DNA from 4 places in the Mesorhizobium sp. B264B1B genome. Region 4 is predicted to be linked to each of the others. Evidence: riboswitches for the same ligand, from Rfam matches in the RefSeq annotation. Region 4 holds a riboswitch; each other region holds the start of a gene.
The links. Region 4 has a riboswitch for cobalamin ahead of LB547_RS32110 (aromatic ring-hydroxylating oxygenase subunit alpha). Riboswitches for the same ligand answer to the same signal wherever they lie in the genome.
Positions count from the first base shown of each region.

Region 1 (4,480 bases), on a different contig from region 4:
ATCGGCAGTTCCTGCGGCGGCAGCAATGTGCGCGCCAGAAGGTCGCTTGCCAGCAACAGCACCGCCCCGAACAGCGCGCAACTTACGATCAGGCGCAGATGCAGCGTACCAGCCAGCGGCCGCGACAGATGCGGGATCATGAGGCCGACGAAGCCGATGACGCCGGCGACCGAAACCAGGATCGCGGTCGAAAACGCGGCGACCAGAAACGTCGTCCGTCGCATTCGCGCCACCGGCACGCCAAGACTTTCGGCGGCATTTTCGCCGGCCAGGAAAGCGTCCAGCCGGCGATGATTCCACAGCCCGTACGCCGCAATCGTGCCGGCCCCAAGCGCACCCAGCCAGATATTGTCCCACCGCGCCAGGCCGAGCCCGCCCATCGTCCAGAACAGCACCGAATGGGCGGCGCGCTGGTCACCGGCAAAGACCAGGTAATTGGTCAATGCGGTGAACATGAAGGAGACCGCAAGTCCGGCGAGGATCAGCCGTTCGGGGCCTTGTCCCCTCACCCGCGCAACCAGCAAAAGCACAACGCAAGCCGCCAGAATACCGTCGGTGAACGCGGCGATCGGTAGCGTCCAGATCCCGAAACTGTCGCCGAAGACGGTGATGACGGAGACAGCGCCGGCGGCGGCTCCCGACGAGAGGCCGAACAGGAACGGATCGGCAAGATCGTTGCGCGTCACCGTCTGCAACAGCGCGCCGACCACGCCCAGGCCGCCGCCGAGACAGATGGCCAGGATGGTGCGCGGCAATCTGAGGTCGACGACGATCCTGCCGACCGGGCCGGACACGTCATGCCCCTTCAATCCGATCGCATGGCCAAGTGCTGCAACGACGTCGCCCAGCGGGATCATCGTCGAACCATAGGCGATCGATAGCAGCGCGAGCGCGGCCATAGCCAACGCGGCCGCCGTCATGGCCAATACGAATGCCTTGTGCCGCAAAGTCATGTTCCCGGTTAAAACGCTTCCGGATGCATCGCCCTGGCAATCTTGCCGATCGCGTCGATATTGGCCGGCCCGGGTGTCAGTTCGGCATAGCGAAGCGCCACGAAGCGTTCGTTCCTGACCGCGTCCGTCTCCTTCATTGCCGGATGCGCTTTCAGGAAATCGAGCAGCTTCCGGTAGCCGCCGCCATCCTGATAGTCGAGCAGGATGAGGAATTGCGGATTGCGCGAGGCCACCGTCTCCCAATCCGTGTTGCCCCAGCTGGTGTCCATGTCGGCCATGATGTTGTCGCCGCCGGCCGCGGAAATCATGGCGTTGGGAATGGCGAACTTGCCTGATGTGAACGGCTTGTCCTCGCCGGAATCATAGAGGAACACGCGCGTTCCCCTGCGGGCGCCGACCTTGGCCGTGATTTCGGCGAGCTGCGCCTTCCAGCCGGAGACGAGCTTATCCGCTTCGGCCTCCTTGCCGAAGATCTTGCCCAGCTTCTCGACATCGCCATAGAGCAGGTCCATCGAAGCGGCGGGGCGGTTCTTGTCGAGATGGACGCAGCTTTCCGTCAGCACCAGGGTCTTGATGCCGTGTTGCGCCAGCGTATCGGGCGTCACCTCGCCGCCCGGCTTCATGCCGTAGTACCAACCGGCGAAGAAGAAGTCGGGCTCGACAGCGACCAGGTTTTCCAGCGTCGGATATTTGGGCGCCAGTTCCGGGATCGAGCCTTGCTCGGCCTTAAATTCGGGGCCGACCTTGTACCATCCGGTGATGCCGGTCAGGCCGACGATCGACGGCTGCAGCTTCAGGGCGAAGGCCATCTCGGCCATGTTGAGATCGTGAATGACAGCGCGCTTTGGAGGCGCGTCGAAGGTCAGCGACTTGCCGCAGCTGTCGACCGTCACCGGAAAGGCGAAGGCCGTAGAGGCCAGCAGGGAGAAGGCAAGAGATACGGCAAGGCGTTTCACGGATGTTGCTCCTTCGTTGCACGGGAATTGGATCTGCGCTCACGAAGATGGCGCGGCACGGTTCGGAACCTCGAACACCGTCAGCTCGCGGTCCTCCGTCGGGTGGCGCAACCTAAAGACGTCGACACCGAAGATCTCGCGGATCAGCTGCTGAGTGAGTGCTTCGCGTGGCGGCGCCAGCACATGCAACCGGCCATGGCTCATCACCGCGACCCTGGTGGCGAAAGGCGTCACCAGCGCCAGATCGTGCAGCACCGCGATCACGGTCATGCCGAGGCCTGCAACCAGTTCGAGCAACTCGCTGCGCGCCCGCGGGTCGAGATGGTTGGTCGGCTCGTCGAGGAACAGGATCTTCGGCTCCTGTGCGATGGCGCGGGCAAGCTGGGCGCGCTGGCGCTCGCCGCCCGACAGCGAGCCGATGGTGCGGCCAAGCAGCGGCAACAGCCCGGTCCGGCGCAGCGCCTCGACGACAATGTCGCGTTCCTCGCTCCTGTGCCTGCGGCCGGTATGCGGAACCCGGCCGAGCTCGACATAATCGATCACCGCCAGCCGTGGATCCGGTTGATCGGTCTGGCCGACGACGGCGATGTGCAGCGCCCGCTCGGCGGTCGAAATCCTGTCCAGCAGGCGCCCGGTGAGCTTCACTTCGCCCGAACTCGGCCGCAGCATGCCCGACAGCATGCGCAGCAATGTCGTCTTGCCGGCGCCGTTGGGACCGATGATGGCGAGACGGTCGCCCGCCGCCACCGAAAGGCTGACCGGATGCACCAGATGCAGGCCATCCGCCGCCGCGGCCAGGTCGCGGGCCTCGAGAAGCGGCGCGGTCATGGGCAATTCCTTGCAGGGCCCGCCGGAATACGGGCCAGCGTCTTGCTTGCCAATCCTGCCGGACGCTGGCCTGAATTCACCTCGGTGGCGATATCGCGGCAAAGCGTGCACACGATGATGCGATGCATGGGAATGCAGTGAATGCGATCGATGGAGCCGTCCAACTTCCGTCACTTTCAAAAATGGCGACGGAAGGAAGCTGGCTTGAACCGGTCGACAAGACCGAACCCCGCGTCTCCTCCCGGCACACCCCGTCCGGTCAACCCATGCAGATGGCAGGTCTCCTGGCTCGCGGGTCGTTGCGCCATCCTGCCTTCCCAGCCTTGCCGGCCAGTGGCTTCTCGGATTTTGCTCGCCGCTTACAGTTGCGGGGGCAGCCATGGCTTCGACCCGAAAAACGGGCCTCACCATGTTCCCTTTTCACCCCTCGCCTTGCGGCGCGGGGACCATCACGAGTCGCAGCCTAGGATGCAGGCAGCGTCGAGGCAAGGTCGATGCATGTTCTGTTATAACGATACAAACGTGTGGTCAATCACTATCGCGCGCCACCAGTTCCAGCGGCCAGACCTCGCGAATGATCTCTGGCCCTTTCGCGCCGGCGAAAGCCGGGAGCGAGGCGAGCAGGATTTCGCCGAGCCGCCGCCCCATCGGGTCAAGGCTCGGACGAAAGCCGGTCAGCGCCGGCGAGAAATAACGGCAGAGCGGCGTGTCGACGATGACGATCACCGCGACATCCTGCCCGGGCTTGATCCCCATTTCGGCGAGCGCTTTGCAGCCGCCGAGCGCCATCGAGTCGTTGTTGAAGATAATCGCGGTCGGCGGATCCTTCGACCGCATGACTTGCGGTGTCACCGCGTAGCCACCGGCTTCGTTGATAAAACCGTCCACAATCAGGCCGGGATCGACTTCGATGCCGTGCCGCCGCAGCGCCTTGCAATAACCCTCCAGAAACAGATAACCGAAATTCAGGTCAAGCGACGGCCGGATGGCGGCGATGCGGCGGTGGCCACGCGCAACCAGCCGGTCGACCGCATCGGCGCCCGCCTTCTCGAAATCCAGATCCAGAGAGGGATAGCTGTCGTCGCCGGACCGGCTTCGGCCGAGCGTCGCGAAGGGAAAGCCGGCCTTGCTCAGATAGTCGATGCGATCGTCCTCGCGCCGCGTCCAGGCCAGTACGACGGCATCGGCACGACGCGTCTCGACGACGCGGCGCAGCCGCTCCTGTTGATAATCCGCCGGCGCGCCCATGACGATGATCAGGTCCAGCCCGCACTCGGCCAATGTCGCTTGCAGTCCGGTGAGGAACGGAATGAAGAACGGCTCGCCATACTGCTGGTCGCCCGGATGCGGCTGCAGCATGAAAGCCACGGCATGGGTGGTGCCGCGGCGTAGGTTCCTGCCCGAGTGGTTCGGTGAATAATTGAGCTTCCGGGCCGCCTCGAGCACGCGCTGGCGTGTCTCGGCGTTCACGTCGGCGCGCCCGTTAAGCGCGCGCGAGACTGTACCGATCGAAATGTTTAGGTGCCGCGCAAGATCGTGAATGCTGGACGCCAAGACCTCCCCCTCCTGCTTCTGGCTAGCACCAGCCGGTCGTGCGGCCAAGGCGTTTCAGAGCCGACGGTACAAATCCGATTGACAATATATGCCATCGGGTGTGTCATCGTAAACGTTTACGGAAGTCATTTACGGACTGCCGTGGGTGCCAGCCAGGAGGGGTTGGCCGGAGGAGCGCTGGATGATGCA
Region 1 is NZ_JAIUIS010000002.1:547,242-551,721, forward strand. Features, by position in the region: gene LB547_RS06485 (FecCD family ABC transporter permease) at 1-953, opposite strand, end outside; gene LB547_RS06490 (ABC transporter substrate-binding protein) at 962-1,909, opposite strand; gene LB547_RS06495 (ABC transporter ATP-binding protein) at 1,949-2,737, opposite strand; cobalamin riboswitch at 2,994-3,203, opposite strand; gene LB547_RS06500 (LacI family DNA-binding transcriptional regulator) at 3,266-4,291, opposite strand; gene LB547_RS06505 (Gfo/Idh/MocA family protein) at 4,473-4,480, shown strand, end outside.
Region 1: it holds a riboswitch for cobalamin, as region 4 does, so the genes downstream of both, LB547_RS06495 (ABC transporter ATP-binding protein) here and LB547_RS32110 (aromatic ring-hydroxylating oxygenase subunit alpha) in region 4, are expected to answer to the same signal.

Region 2 (4,480 bases), on a different contig from region 4:
CTTTCGGCTCGGTCGATCGCTGCAGGATGAATGCTATCGAGCCCAAAGCGAGAAACAACGTGCTCGCCAGCATGCCTGCTTCCGGAAACAGCGCCGCACTGAGGCCCACCGACAGCGACGCGCCGGCGATATAGACCAGTTCGTCGGCCGCCGATTCGAAGGCGAAGGCGGTGTTCATCTCCGGCCGGCCGCGAAAAAGCTCGGTCCAGCGCGCGCGCACCATTGCCGGCATGCTGGGCATGGCCGCTGCCAGCAGCGCCGACACGAACATTGTCCATACCGGCCAATCCTGATTGGCCGACGCAATCAGCAGCAGGAATGCCAGCACGGAGATGATGGTGGTGGGCACGACGATCCATGTCTGGCCGAGGCGGTCGACCAGCCTGGAGATCTGCGGCGCCAGGAAAGCGTTGGCCAGCGCGAATGTCGCCGAGACGGCACCCGCCAGCCAGTATTCGCCACGCGTCTGCGACAGCATCGCCACGATGCCGATCGGCGCCATGGCGACCGGCAGGCGCGCCATGAAGCCTGCAGCGGCAAAGCCCTTGGCGCCAGGGGCTCGAAAGATCTCGGAATAGGGGTTCTGCATGGTCCGTTCCTCGACAAAAGGCGATTCGGAAATTACATACGATGCGTATGAATACTAAATAGATCATACGTCGCGTATGTCAATTGGCATACGTGACGTATGTGGATAAGGCCAGAAGAGATGCACAAGCCCCGCAGGGAAATGATCGCCGAAACGCGCGCCAAATTGATTGCCGCGGCCCGGCATGCGTTCGGAACGATCGGTTATGCCGAGGCATCGATGGATGATTTCACCGCATCGGCCGGGCTGACGCGCGGTGCGCTCTATCATCATTTCGGGGACAAGAAGGGGCTTTTGCAGGCGGTTATCGCCGAGATAGACGCCGAGATGGCGGCACGGGTGAATGAGGTTGCAGCGAAAGCACCGACCCGCTGGCAAAGCTTCGTCGACGAATGCACGAGCTACATCGAAATGGCGCTGGAGCCGGAAATCCAGCGCATCATGTTTCGGGACGGTCCGGCCGTGCTGGGGGATCCCGCGCAATGGCCGAACGCCAATGCCTGCGTCGCGTCGATGACCGATCACCTGACGACGCTGCAGGGCGACGGGGTGGTTGTCCCGGGCGTAGACCCCGAGACCGCGGCACGGCTGATCAACGGGGCGAGCAGCCAGGCGGCGCAGCGGATCGCCAATTCGAACGACCCGGAAGCGACGTCGAAGACCGTGGTGGCGGCATTCAAGCAACTGCTCGAAGGATTGTTGAGGAAGGATGCCGGAGCCGCCTGACGACGGCAGGCCGCCGGCAGCGCGCTGCGCATGCCATATCGGCAATCAAATCAAGGGTTTGTCAGACTTTTCGCATGTTGCCGCCTTGAGGCGTGCGATCGTTGATTTGAGCGGAACTTCGCCCTGTCCGCAAAACGTCTCGCTCATGATCAGCTCGGGCAGCGGCAGCCGCCGCCCCCAGCCATGTGTTTCGAGGTCCGGTTTCGGCGCGAACTCCGAGACACGGCCGACACAGAGATAGGCCACCGGCGTCACATGCCCGGGAATCGACAGAAGGTCTTTCAACGCCTGCGCCTCGATAATGCTGACCCAGCCGACGCCGACGCCTTCGGCGCGCGCCGCCAGCCAGAAATTCTGCACCGCGCAGACCGTGCTGTAGAGATCCATCTCGGGATTGTGCCAGCGTCCCAGCGGCGAACCCTGTGAGCGTCGGCGGTCGCAGGTGATACAGATATTGAGCGCGCTTTCGCAGATGCCTTCCAGCTTGAGCTTGCGGTAGAGCGCCCGCCGCTCTTCCTCGATCGCCGGCAATTCCTGCTCGCGCGCCGCGAGGAACAGGTCGCGCACCTGTTCCCGTCGTTCGGTGCCACGAATGACGATGAAATTCCATGGCTGCATGAAGCCGACCGATGGCGCGTGATGGGCGGCAAGCAGCAGCCGCGCCAAGACCTCGTCGTCGACGGCCTCTGATGTAAAATGGCTGCGAACATCGCGCCGCGTGAACATGGCGCGGTAGACCGCATCGCGCGCCATCTGGTCGAATCCGTCACCCACGGGGATGGTCATATTGTCCGGCATCGCTTGTCCCCTTGCGATTGCAATCAACTGCCGTCCGCCTGACCATGCGGATGACGATGCCTGCCAGGCCGGTCTTCTGGCTCGGGATCAACCCGCATCCGGCGCCTTCCCGTCATCGACAGTGGCATTTACCGGCGCGGTCCCCCTTACAGCGTTGGGCACGCCACGGTATCAAACCGTGTTCCCGATTCTCCCGCTCGCGGCGGGCACCAGGCAGTGGCCGGGACTTTACGACGAAGCCCCTGCGCCGCCAATCCCCGCGGCGACGCGAATGGACGCAGGCGCGATTTTCCCCAGCCATCAGGCCGCAACGCATGGCCATCGCCGCGCCGGGGCACTAGATAGGGGGCATGGCCACTCGTCTCTACACCCATCCGATCTTCCTTGAGCACATCACGCCGCCCGGCCATCCGGAGCGGCCGGACCGCTTGCGCGCCATCGAGCGCGTGCTCGACGACGAGGCTTTTGCCGCGCTCGACCGCCTCGAGGCGCCGGAAGGCGACGAGGCCACCATTCTCTACGCGCATCCCGAGGATTTCGTCGAGCGGGTACGCGCCGCCATTCCCGAGACGGGCATCGCCCGCATCGATGCCGACACAACGGCCAGCCCGAAGAGCTGGCAGGCGGCGATCACCGCGATCGGAGCCGCCAACGCCGCCGTCGACGACGTCTTTGCCGGCAGGGCAGACAACGTTTTCGTCGCCGCCCGGCCGCCCGGCCATCATGCCGAGAAAGCGACCGCGATGGGCTTCTGCCTGTTCAACACGGCGGCCATCGCCGCACGTTATGCACAGCGCAAACACGATATCGAACGTGTCGCCATCGTCGACTGGGACGTGCATCACGGCAACGGCACGCAGGATGTTTTCTGGGACGATCCGTCCGTGCTTTATTGCTCGACGCACCAGATGCCGCTCTACCCCGGCACCGGAGCAAAGAACGAAACCGGCGCCGGCAACATCGTCAACGCGCCGCTTGCGCCGCAGACCGGCAGCGAGGCGTTCCGCGATGCCTTCCTGTCGCGCGTGCTGCCCTCGCTCGACAATTTTGCACCCGACCTGATCATTATTTCGGCCGGCTTCGATGCGCATCATCGCGACCCGCTGGCCGAGATCAACCTGACCGAGGATGATTTCGACTGGGCGACCGGCCAACTCATGCAGCGCGCGGCGCGCCACAGCGGCAACCGGCTCGTCAGCCTGCTCGAGGGCGGCTACGATCTGCAAGGATTGGCATTTTCGGTCGCCGCCCATGTCGGGCGACTGATGAAAGGATGAATGATGGCTGGTGAAACCAACGAAGACGTCAAGGCGATGAGCTTCGAACAGGCTCTCGACGCGCTGGAGAAGATCGTCGATGATCTGGAGCGTGGCGATGTGCCGCTCGACCAGTCGATCAGGATCTACGAGCGCGGCGAGGCGCTGAAGGTGCATTGCGACCGGCTGCTGAAGGCGGCCGAGGACAAGGTGGAGAAGATCAGGCTGTCCCGCGACGGCAAGCCGGTCGGGACGGAGCCGCTGGACGCGGATTGAGGCACGCAGCCGTCTCTCTGGTTTTTGACATGATCATGATTGAGGATAGAACGCGTCCCGATTGAAACGGCTCCAGGACAAGAGGAGATACGGAAGCGATGTGCAGAAACATCAAGACCCTGTTCAATTTTGATCCGCCGGCGACCAACGACGAGGTGCGCGATGCAGCCCTTCAATTCGTTCGCAAGCTGAGCGGAACGACGCGGCCTTCGAAGCAGAACCAGCACGCATTCGACCATGCCGTCGAGGCCATCGCGGCGTCGGCGCGCGAGCTTCTCGATTCGCTTGAAACCAACCAGCATCCGCGCAATCGCGAGGAGGTTGCGGCCAAGCTGCGGGCGAAGGCGGCGATCCGCTTTGCCTGATCTGGCCAAAGCAGCCATCGGCCGCTGACAAGGAGAGTTCATGAGCTTCTTTCCCGGGAAGGATCCTGAAGCCGGCGATGCCTTTGCCAGCGACCAGATCGAATTGATGGTCATTCCGAACGCCAAGGACATTGGCGGTTTTCAGGTTCGCCGCGCCTTGCCGACTGCCAAAAGGCGGCTGGTCGGTCCCTTCATCTTCTTCGACCGCATGGGCCCGGCCATCCTGCGTGCCGGTCAGGCGCTCGACGTCCGGCCGCATCCTCATATCGGCCTGTCGACGGTCACCTACCTGTTCGACGGCAGGATCAGGCATCGCGATTCGCTCGGCACCGAGATGGTGATCGAGCCGGGTGACGTGAACCTGATGACCGCCGGCCGCGGCATCGTCCATTCGGAGCGCACGCCGGAAGAACTGCGCGGCGCGCCGATGTCGATCTCGGGGCTGCAGACATGGTTGGCGCTGCCGGACG
Region 2 is NZ_JAIUIS010000005.1:174,452-178,931, forward strand. Features, by position in the region: gene LB547_RS12390 (MFS transporter) at 1-589, opposite strand, end outside; gene LB547_RS12395 (TetR/AcrR family transcriptional regulator) at 710-1,315, shown strand; gene bluB (5,6-dimethylbenzimidazole synthase) at 1,361-2,113, opposite strand; cobalamin riboswitch at 2,162-2,342, opposite strand; gene LB547_RS12405 (histone deacetylase family protein) at 2,464-3,390, shown strand; gene LB547_RS12410 (exodeoxyribonuclease VII small subunit) at 3,394-3,645, shown strand; gene LB547_RS12415 (DUF2277 domain-containing protein) at 3,744-4,010, shown strand; gene LB547_RS12420 (pirin family protein) at 4,051-4,480, shown strand, end outside.
Region 2: it holds a riboswitch for cobalamin, as region 4 does, so the genes downstream of both, bluB (5,6-dimethylbenzimidazole synthase) here and LB547_RS32110 (aromatic ring-hydroxylating oxygenase subunit alpha) in region 4, are expected to answer to the same signal.

Region 3 (4,480 bases), on a different contig from region 4:
TGGTTCTTCTCCCATACGTCGCGGCGGGTGGTGGCGACGATGACCTGGAAGACGGGAACGCCGGCGCGGTCGAACAGGGTTTCGACGCCGGGTTCGGCGCCGGACGCGAAAGCGGTCGCGGTGATGATGGCGGCGGGCTTGAGCTGGGCAATCGCGGTTTCAACAAAAGCCAGAGATTCCGGGTCTTTCAGGCTGGAGACGAAGATGGGGACGGGGAGCATGTCGCGCTGCCGTAGCGCCTCGAAAAGCGCGTCGATCGGCGCGACATCGGCGGCGAGCAGCATCGAGCGGTAGAAGAGGACGGGAATGGTGCGAGCATTGATGTTGTCAACGTCGAGTCCCGTCACACCCCCCTCTGTCCTGCCGGACATCTCCCCCGCAAGGGGGGAGATTGCCCCGTCATCGACGTTCTTGCCCCTTTCAGATGGTGCAAACACATCCTTTTCTGACGCAACAAAAGAGGAGCCGGCTTTGATGACAGCTGATCTCCCCCCTCGCAGGCGAGATGTCCGGTATGACAGAGGGGGGTGTGACGGAATGCCGACATTCGATAAGTCCGGCTTCTCCACGACTCCGCGCCCCGGCTCATAAAACCCGGCTTTCGGCACGCTTACCGGCTCGGCAATCTCGCCATCAGACCCCGCCAACCGCGCCAGCCTGCGCACCAGCGCGCTCATATTGGCCGGGCCGCCCTGGCGGAAATAATTGAGCAGCCCGTCCAGTTCCTCGCGCGGCAGCGTCGAGGCTTCGATCAGCCTGATATCCTCGTCGTGGCTTTCACCGGGAAGCAGTGCCAGCTTTATGCCGCGCTCACGGGCAACCACGGCCAACTGGTCGCAGCCGTAGCGCCACCACTCGTAACCGCCGAGAATACGCACCAGAATGACTTTGGCGTGACGGGCGACGCTGTCGATCCAGAGGTCGACGGACATGGGGTGGCGCAGGTCGCGCAGCGCGGCCAGCCGCATCGTGGGCAGCCGATCGGCGTCGCCTTTCCAGGCCGCTGCCAGTCCGGCCAGGTCGCTGTCCGTGAAGGACAGCGCCACCATTTCCGCCGGCGTCTGCCGCAGATCGACCGGCTCGGCGAGATCGTCGAGCGAGGCGGATGTGGTGGTGAGGATGTGCATCGCGGTCGGTGTTGCCTCAGCCGGCGAGGATATGCTCGATCGCCGGGCGGTTCAGCCCCTTGAGGCCGATGACGACCAGGCGCGAGCGGCGGTCGTCGTCAGCCGTCCAGGCGCGGTCATAATAATGATTGACGCGCGGACCGACCGCCTGCAGCAACAGCCGCATCGGCTTGCCGCCGACCTCGACGAAGCCTTTCACCCGCAGCACGTTCTCCTGTTCGGCGGCGGTGGCGACGCGCTTTGCCAGGTCGTCCGGGTTGGCGATCGAGGGGATGTCGACGATGAACGTATCGAAGTCGTCGTGCTCGTGGTCGAAGGCGCCGTCATGATGGGACTTGCGGTTCTCGATGTCGTCCTCGACGGCGAGGCCTAGCCCGAGCAGCACAGACGGATCGACCTTGCCATGAGCCGTCGGCACGACCTTCACGGCGCGGGCGGAGTGTTCGCCAATGATGGCGTTGGCGCGAGCCGAACCTGCGGCATCCATCAGGTCGCTCTTCGACAGGATGATGAGGTCGGCGCAGGCGATCTGGTCCTCGAACACCTCCTCGACGGGGTCGTCATGGTCCAGTGTCTGGTCCTGCGCGCGTTGCGCCTGCAGGGCGTCCATGTCGTTGGCGACGCGCCCCTCGGCGAGTGCCGGACCGTCGACCACGGCGATCACGCCGTCGACTGTCACCCGGCTCTTCACCGTCGGCCACTGGAAGGCCTGGACCAGCGGCTTGGGCAGAGCCAAACCTGAGGTCTCGATCAGGATGTGGTCGACTTTCGGCGTCAGCGACAGGATCTGGTCGAGCGCCGGGACGAAATCGTCGGCGACGGTGCAGCAGATGCAGCCATTGGCCAGTTCGACGATGTTTTCCTCCGGGCAGGTGTCGATGCCGCAGCCCTTGAGGATCTCGCCGTCGATTCCGATGTCGCCGAATTCGTTGACGATGATGGCGATCCGCTTGCCGCCCGCGTTCTCCAGGAGATGGCGGACCAGCGTGGTCTTGCCGGCACCCAGGAAGCCGGTGACCACGGTACAGGGGACGCGGGAGAGAGTGGCGGCGGAAACTGCGGCGGTCATGATCAGTCCTTCAGCATGTCGAGGGGAGGAATGCGGGCGACGAGGCCGCGCTTGAGGGAATCCGGGCGACCACGCCACGGAATGAGGCCGTTGGTCGAAGCGGCGAAGAGTTTCGCGCCGGTGACGAGATCGGCGCCGCTGGCGATGTTCAGGTCGCCGAAGACATAACTCCAGCAGCCGTCGCGAAGAATCGCGGCACTGAGACGGCGCTTGCAGTTGCCGAGGCATTCGACGGTGCGGACACGGACATTGTCGGCCGTTGCGGCTTGGCGCGTATCTTGAGCCAAAACTTCGCCGGCGCGGGGATGGGCATCGGAACCGGTCTCGTCGCGGCAGGAAGCGCAGATGATGACAGTGACGCCGGCCAAGGCGTCGCTATCGCCAGACAAGTCGCTATCGCCAGACAAAATGTCCGCTGTTTCAGCCGGGAAACTGCTGTCGCGTTCCAAATCGGGCTCCTTGCCCGGAAAACCCGCCGGGCGATCGGATTCTTATGTCTCAGACGGCAGGTCTCCTGGCTCGCGGGTCATCGCCTTCGTGCCGCCTTCCCGGGACCGTCCCAGTGGTTTTCGGCCTTGGCTCGTCGCTTACAGTTGCGGGGACAGCCGCGGATTTGAAATCGAGATTTCGCACCGCATTCCCTCTTGGCTCCTCCCTTTGCCGAGAGGAGACCGTCTGGAATGGATTTAGGCTCTTGCAGGCGGCGGTGTCAACGCGCGTCTACGACACGGCAATGTCGGCGAGCGGCTGCCCAAGGTCGCCGGCGGGCGTAACCTCGATCCGTTCGAGGCCGAGCCAGCCCTGCATCTGCGTCAATTCCTGGAAGAGTTGCGCGGCGGTTTCAGGCGGCGCGCCGGGCTCGGCATAGGCCGCGTGGACGCGTAGCACGCTGGCCGGCCGGTCGGCCTTGAGGTCGACGCGCGCCACGATCCTGTCGCCGAGCAGGAACGGCAGGACGTAATAGCCGTATTGCCGTTTTTCGGCAGGGGTGTAGATTTCTATGCGGTAGTGGAAATCGAACAGCCGCTCCGTGCGCGAGCGCTCGAAAACGACCGGATCGAACGGCGCCAGCAAGGCGCGGGCCTCGATTTTTCGTGGAATACGGGCCTCCTTATGGAGGTAAGCCGGTTTGTTCCAGCCCTCGACACGCACCGGCACCAGCTCGCCTGTTTCAACCAGCTCCTCCAGCCGGCCCTTCATGTCGGCCGGCGACAGGCGGAAATAGTCGCGCAGGTCGCTTGCTGTCGCGACGCCATGAGCGCGGGCGGATATCCGCAGCAATTCCCGATGCGCGTCCTCGGCAGACGGCACCGGCAGATCGAGGATCGCCCGCGGCAGTACGCGCTCGGGCAAATCATAGAAGCGTTCGAAGCCACGGCGGTGCGCGGTGGTGATGCGTCCTGCCCAGAACAGCCATTCGAAGGCATGCTTGGCGTGGCTCCAGCCCCACCAGCCGCCGGACCCTTTCTGGCCTTCGAGCGCGGAGGCGGCGATCGGGCCGCGCTCCGCGACCTCGCGGTAGATCTCTTCGATATAGGCGGCGTGCTCGCGGCCCCATTTGGCGAGACCCAGATACATTTCATCGCCACGCTCCGCGCGCTGCATGCGCCAACGCATCAGGGGATAGGTCTCGACCGGCAGGAAGGAAGCCTCGTGCGCCCAGTATTCGAAAACCGTGCGCTTGCGCGTGACGGCGGCGTTGTCGAGCAAGGCGAACGGGTAGGGGCCAAGGCGCGAGTAGAGCGGCATGTAGTGAGCGCGCACCACCGCGCTGACGGAATCGATCTGCAGCAGGCCGGTGCGCGAGAGCACGCGGGCGAAGTGGCGTCGGTCGGGCGTGCCGGCGGGGCGGGGATCAGTGAACCCTTGGGCGGCGAGCGCGATGCGCCGGGCCGTGGCAAGCGAGATCTTTTCCTTCATTCGGATGCGACTCTGATGGCTTGTTGAGCGTCGTTCGGACGGTTGATTCCGGCCATGCTAGCAGGGTTTTGGCGGCAACTCTGTCAGGAGAGAAAAGTGGAGTAAAAAGCGAAGGAAATCAAACAGGAGCGGATCGGACCAGTTTCTTCCCTTCTGCCGTCCAGGCCAGTGTTTTGAACAAGGTTTGACTTGCTTCGCCGGAAGCGCTGCGCTAACCCTCGCCGCGTTGCAGCAAAGGCCCCTTAAAACGGTTCAGCGGTTAAACTGTCACGCTTCCGCAATAGGGTCTGGTGCTGTAATCAAAATGGATTGGCGCCAACGGAAAGCCGCAGCATGAACGCACTTCTCAGTTCGTACCTGCCCA
Region 3 is NZ_JAIUIS010000001.1:218,117-222,596, forward strand. Features, by position in the region: gene LB547_RS01010 (cobaltochelatase subunit CobN) at 1-1,127, opposite strand, end outside; gene cobW (cobalamin biosynthesis protein CobW) at 1,144-2,196, opposite strand; gene LB547_RS01020 (DUF1636 family protein) at 2,199-2,645, opposite strand; cobalamin riboswitch at 2,683-2,887, opposite strand; gene LB547_RS01025 (winged helix-turn-helix domain-containing protein) at 2,917-4,116, opposite strand; gene LB547_RS01030 (NADH-quinone oxidoreductase subunit A) at 4,450-4,480, shown strand, end outside.
Region 3: it holds a riboswitch for cobalamin, as region 4 does, so the genes downstream of both, LB547_RS01020 (DUF1636 family protein) here and LB547_RS32110 (aromatic ring-hydroxylating oxygenase subunit alpha) in region 4, are expected to answer to the same signal.

Region 4 (4,194 bases):
GTTCCGCACAGGCCGAATTCGCACGCGGCGGGGATTCTGACTCCCGAGGCGCGCGCCGTCTGCAGCACCGTCTGGCCGGCGACGCATGCGGCATCGACGTCCGAAATCGAGAACCGGATCGGCGTCGCGGCTTCGACAGGAATGGCTGCGCCGTCTCCAGTCGGCGAGGCGAACGGCGCCGGGATTTCCTCCACCAGCGGCGCTGCAAAGCTCTCCTGATGGTATCTCGCCATGTCGAAGCCGGCGGCTTCGAGCATGCCGCGCACGGCACGCATGAAGGGGTCGGGGCCGCAGCAGAAGATTTCGCGCTCTCGGAAATCGGGCGCCAAAAGCGGCAGCCGGATGGCGTCGATGCGGCCCATATGGCCGAACCAGCCTTCCCGGCTCGACCGCTCCTCGATCATGAAACCGAGCGACAGGCCGGGCATGCGGCTGCCGAGCAATTCCAGCTCCTTGCGGAAGATGATCTCTTCGGGGCGGCGGGCGCAGTTGACGAAGCCGACATCGGTCCATGGCGCGCAGTCATTCAGCCAGCGCAGCATCGACATCATCGGCGTCACGCCGGAGCCGGCCGAGATGAACAGATATTTGGCCGCCGGGTGGCTGTGCAGCGAAAAGTCTCCGGCCGGCCCATACGCCTTGACGTGCGAACCAGGCCTCAAATGGTCGAACATCCAGCGTGTGCCGGTGCTGCCGGCCTGCGCCTTCACCGTCACCGCGATCGAGAATGGCCGTGAAGGCGAAGACGACAGCGTGTAGGTGCGCATCAGCAACCCATCCGCTGTCGGCAGTTCCAGCGTCACGAACTGGCCCGGCTTGTAGCGGAACCAGGTCTGGTTGTCGGAGCGGAAGGTGAAGGTCTTTACATCAGGCGCCTCGTCGCTCACGCCGATCACTTCCAGCACCTGGAGCCTGTCGTTCCAGGGCGCCATCTGATCGAGATGGCGATAGAGGCCGAGATCCGTCATCGCATTCATCCCTTACCTCTCAAGCAACGCTGCGCAGGGCCGGCCGGCCGTCTTCGGCGAGGCGCGGACCGATGAAACGCGCGTACCAGTCGACGAACTGGATGACGCCGCCTTCGTGCAGTTCGGAATAGGGGCCGGGTTCATAGGCCGGCGACAGGATGCCGAAGGCGTTTTCCTCGACGATGCGACGATCCTGGCCGTTGGTCTCGGTCCAGACATGGGTGAGTTCGGCAAGGTCGTAGTCGACGCCCTCGACCGCGTCCCTGTGAACCAGCCATTTGGTCGTCACCGCGGTCTCGGTGGCGCTGATCGGCAGCACGCGGAACGTGACGGCGTGGTCGCCAAGGATGTGGTTCCAGGTCGTCGGATAGTGATAGAGCAGCAAGGAGCCGATGCGGTCGGTGGCAACGCCGTCGGACAGGTTCTTCTTGACCGCGCGTTTTCCCGTCATCGTATAACTGACGGCATCGCGCAGCAGCGGCGCGCGGGTGGCACGGTACTGTCCGGCCGGGTCGATGCGGAACCTGCTCGGCAGGCCGGCCGCCTCGCACTTGGCCCAGTGCGACAGCATCTCCGGGTCGCTGTCGGCGTCTTGCACGCCAGTCACGGTCGGCGCCTCCGGGAAGGTCTTGCAGAGCTCCGGATGGTTGCCGGCGCAATGATAGCATTCGCGGTTGTTTTCCCAGACCAGCTTCCAATTGCCCTTCTCGACGATGGTGCTCTCGAAGGCGACCTTTGCTTCGCGCAGCCGATGCGGCAGCAAATAGGGTTCGATCATCGTCCGCATCGGCGCGAAATCCGCCGGCTCGTCGGCGAGGCAAATGAAGATGTAGCCGCCGACGCTTTCGCAGGCGACCGGCTTCAGGCCGAACTGGCTCTTGTCGAAACCCTCGGCCATCTGCCTGGCGAACAGCAGCCTGCCGTCCAGTTCATAGGTCCACTGATGGTAGGGGCAGACGAGCTTCGCCGCCGTGCCCTTGTCTGTGTTGCAGACGCGGCTGCCGCGATGGCGGCAAGAATTGTGGAAGGCGTTGATGTTGCCCTTCTGGTCGCGCACCAGCACCACAGGATAGTCGCCGATCTGCACGGTGATGAAGCTGCCGGGCCGGGGCAGTTCGCAATCATGGCCGATGAACAGCCAGTCGCGGTACCAGATCAGCTCCATGTCGAGCTTGAAGTAGTCGGCGTCGGTATAGAAGGGCTGCTCGAGTGAGAAGCCGTCCCTGCGGCCTTGCAGCCGTTTCAGCATGTCGTTGCGCGCATCCATGTCCTGTCCTCGCATTGAAGTCCTGTCCTCACATTGAAGGACTGAACGGAAGGGAGAGAGGAAGGATCAAGCCGCGCGCCGGCTTGCGCCGGACATGCACCATCCGCCTCTTGACCGCCCGCCGCGATCAGTCGAGTCCAACATCTCAGGCTGGTTTCCGGGCTCTGGAGCTGTCCTTGCGGACTGTCGCGACACCTTCCCAGGCCTTTGCCCAGTGGTCTCCCGTTGCGACCTGAACTCCACCACCGTTGCGGGGGCAGCGCCGGATTCTGACCGGCTTCCCAATTCTCCGCCTCGTCGTCACGCGGCGGCACCTGAGATGGCAGGATCTAACCATGATCGCCGGCTTGTCGTCGGCATGAAAACGACATCGCATCCATGCCGCGCGACACGCACTGAAAACGGTGCGGCCGCCGTTGCAGGGGCAGAAAGCCTCAGGTCGCCGCCTCGGATTCCGTCTCGTGGCGGAGGCAAAAAAGGTTAACGGTTTCGAAAAGTGACTATTAGCGCCCTCTAAAATCGAACCGAACGGTTCGTTTCTGTTGACGATGCGTGCAGGACGGTGTGAACACTGGGCCTTCGACACAGTTGGTGATCGCGCCGTCTGTTAGAATAACTATTTGATAACAAATGGAAAAAACGAATGTAGAAGGCCCTGGCACAATTTCAAGTGGTGGAAACTTGGTCCACACGGAAAAACTTCGTGATTGGAAATGGCGGTATGGCTTTCCCACATCGGGGCTGTCCGAACGACGCGATTTCCTCCCAAGACACGCCGCTAGACGGACGGAAAAATACTGGAGTATCAAAAAATGAAAAAGATCATTCTCACTGCCGCCGCCCTTCTGGCTGTTTCCGGCAGCGCCTTCGCTGGTAGCGACCATTATGGTTCGAATGCCCCTGCGGCCACCGCCGTCGACAGCTCGTACACTGCTTCGACCAAGAAGTCGGAACCGGCTGCCCAGACGCCTGTCCAGGGTGCCGATCGCAACCTCTTCGGCAACAACTAACAGCCGATCTCCAGTTGACGGCGGGCCTTCCGCCGTCCTGGCGAAATTTGAGAATTCAGGAGACTTGAAATGAAGAAGATCGTTCTTGCTGCCGCCGCCGTCCTGGCCGTTTCGGGCAGTGCTTTCGCCAGCAGCGACAACTATGGCTCCAATGGCGCCAACCAGCCTGCCGTCACCTCGGTTGACAACGCGCACACGGCTTCGGTCCAGAAGTCGGCGCCGTCTGCCCAGGCGCCTGTGCAGGGTGCTGATCGCAACCTCTTCGGCAACAACTAACAGCCGATCTCCAGTTGACGGCGGGCCTTCCGCCGTCCTGGTGAAATTCGAAAATTCAGGAGACTTGAAATGAAGAAGATCATCCTTGCTACCGCCGCCGTTCTGGCGGTTTCGGGCAGCGCTTTCGCCGGCAGCGACAACTATGGCTCCAATGGCGCCAACCAGCCCGCGGCCACTTCGACCGACAGCTCATACACCGCTTCGACCAAGACGTCGGCTCCGGCTGCCCAGGCACCTGTTCAGGGTGCCGACCATAACCTCTTCGGCAACAACTAACAGCCGATCCTGCAGCAGATGGCGGGCAAGCCCGCCTCTGCGGTGGAATTTGAGAATTCAGGAGACTTGAAATGAAAAAGATCATCCTTGCTGCCACCGCCGTCCTGGCCGTTTCGGGCAGCGCTTTCGCCAGCAGCGACAACTATGGCTCCAATGGCGCCAACCAGCCTGCCGTCACCTCGGTCGACAATGCGCACACGGCTTCGATCCGCGACAGCGGCTCGCCCGTCTACAAGCTGCTCAATTCGTCGGGCGATGTACACAAGTCCGCCCCTCAGGGCAGTGACCGGAATCTCTTCGGCCACTAACAGCCGAAGCTGACACCAAACAGGAGCGGGGGGGGGGGGGGGGGGGGGGGGGGGGGGGGGGGGGGGGGGGGGGGGGGGGGGGGGGGGGG
Region 4 is NZ_JAIUIS010000032.1:14-4,207, reverse strand. Features, by position in the region: gene LB547_RS32115 (hybrid-cluster NAD(P)-dependent oxidoreductase) at 1-968, opposite strand, end outside; gene LB547_RS32110 (aromatic ring-hydroxylating oxygenase subunit alpha) at 988-2,235, opposite strand; cobalamin riboswitch at 2,366-2,568, opposite strand; gene LB547_RS32105 (DUF680 domain-containing protein) at 3,048-3,245, shown strand; gene LB547_RS32100 (DUF680 domain-containing protein) at 3,315-3,521, shown strand; gene LB547_RS32095 (DUF680 domain-containing protein) at 3,591-3,797, shown strand; gene LB547_RS32090 (DUF680 domain-containing protein) at 3,869-4,105, shown strand.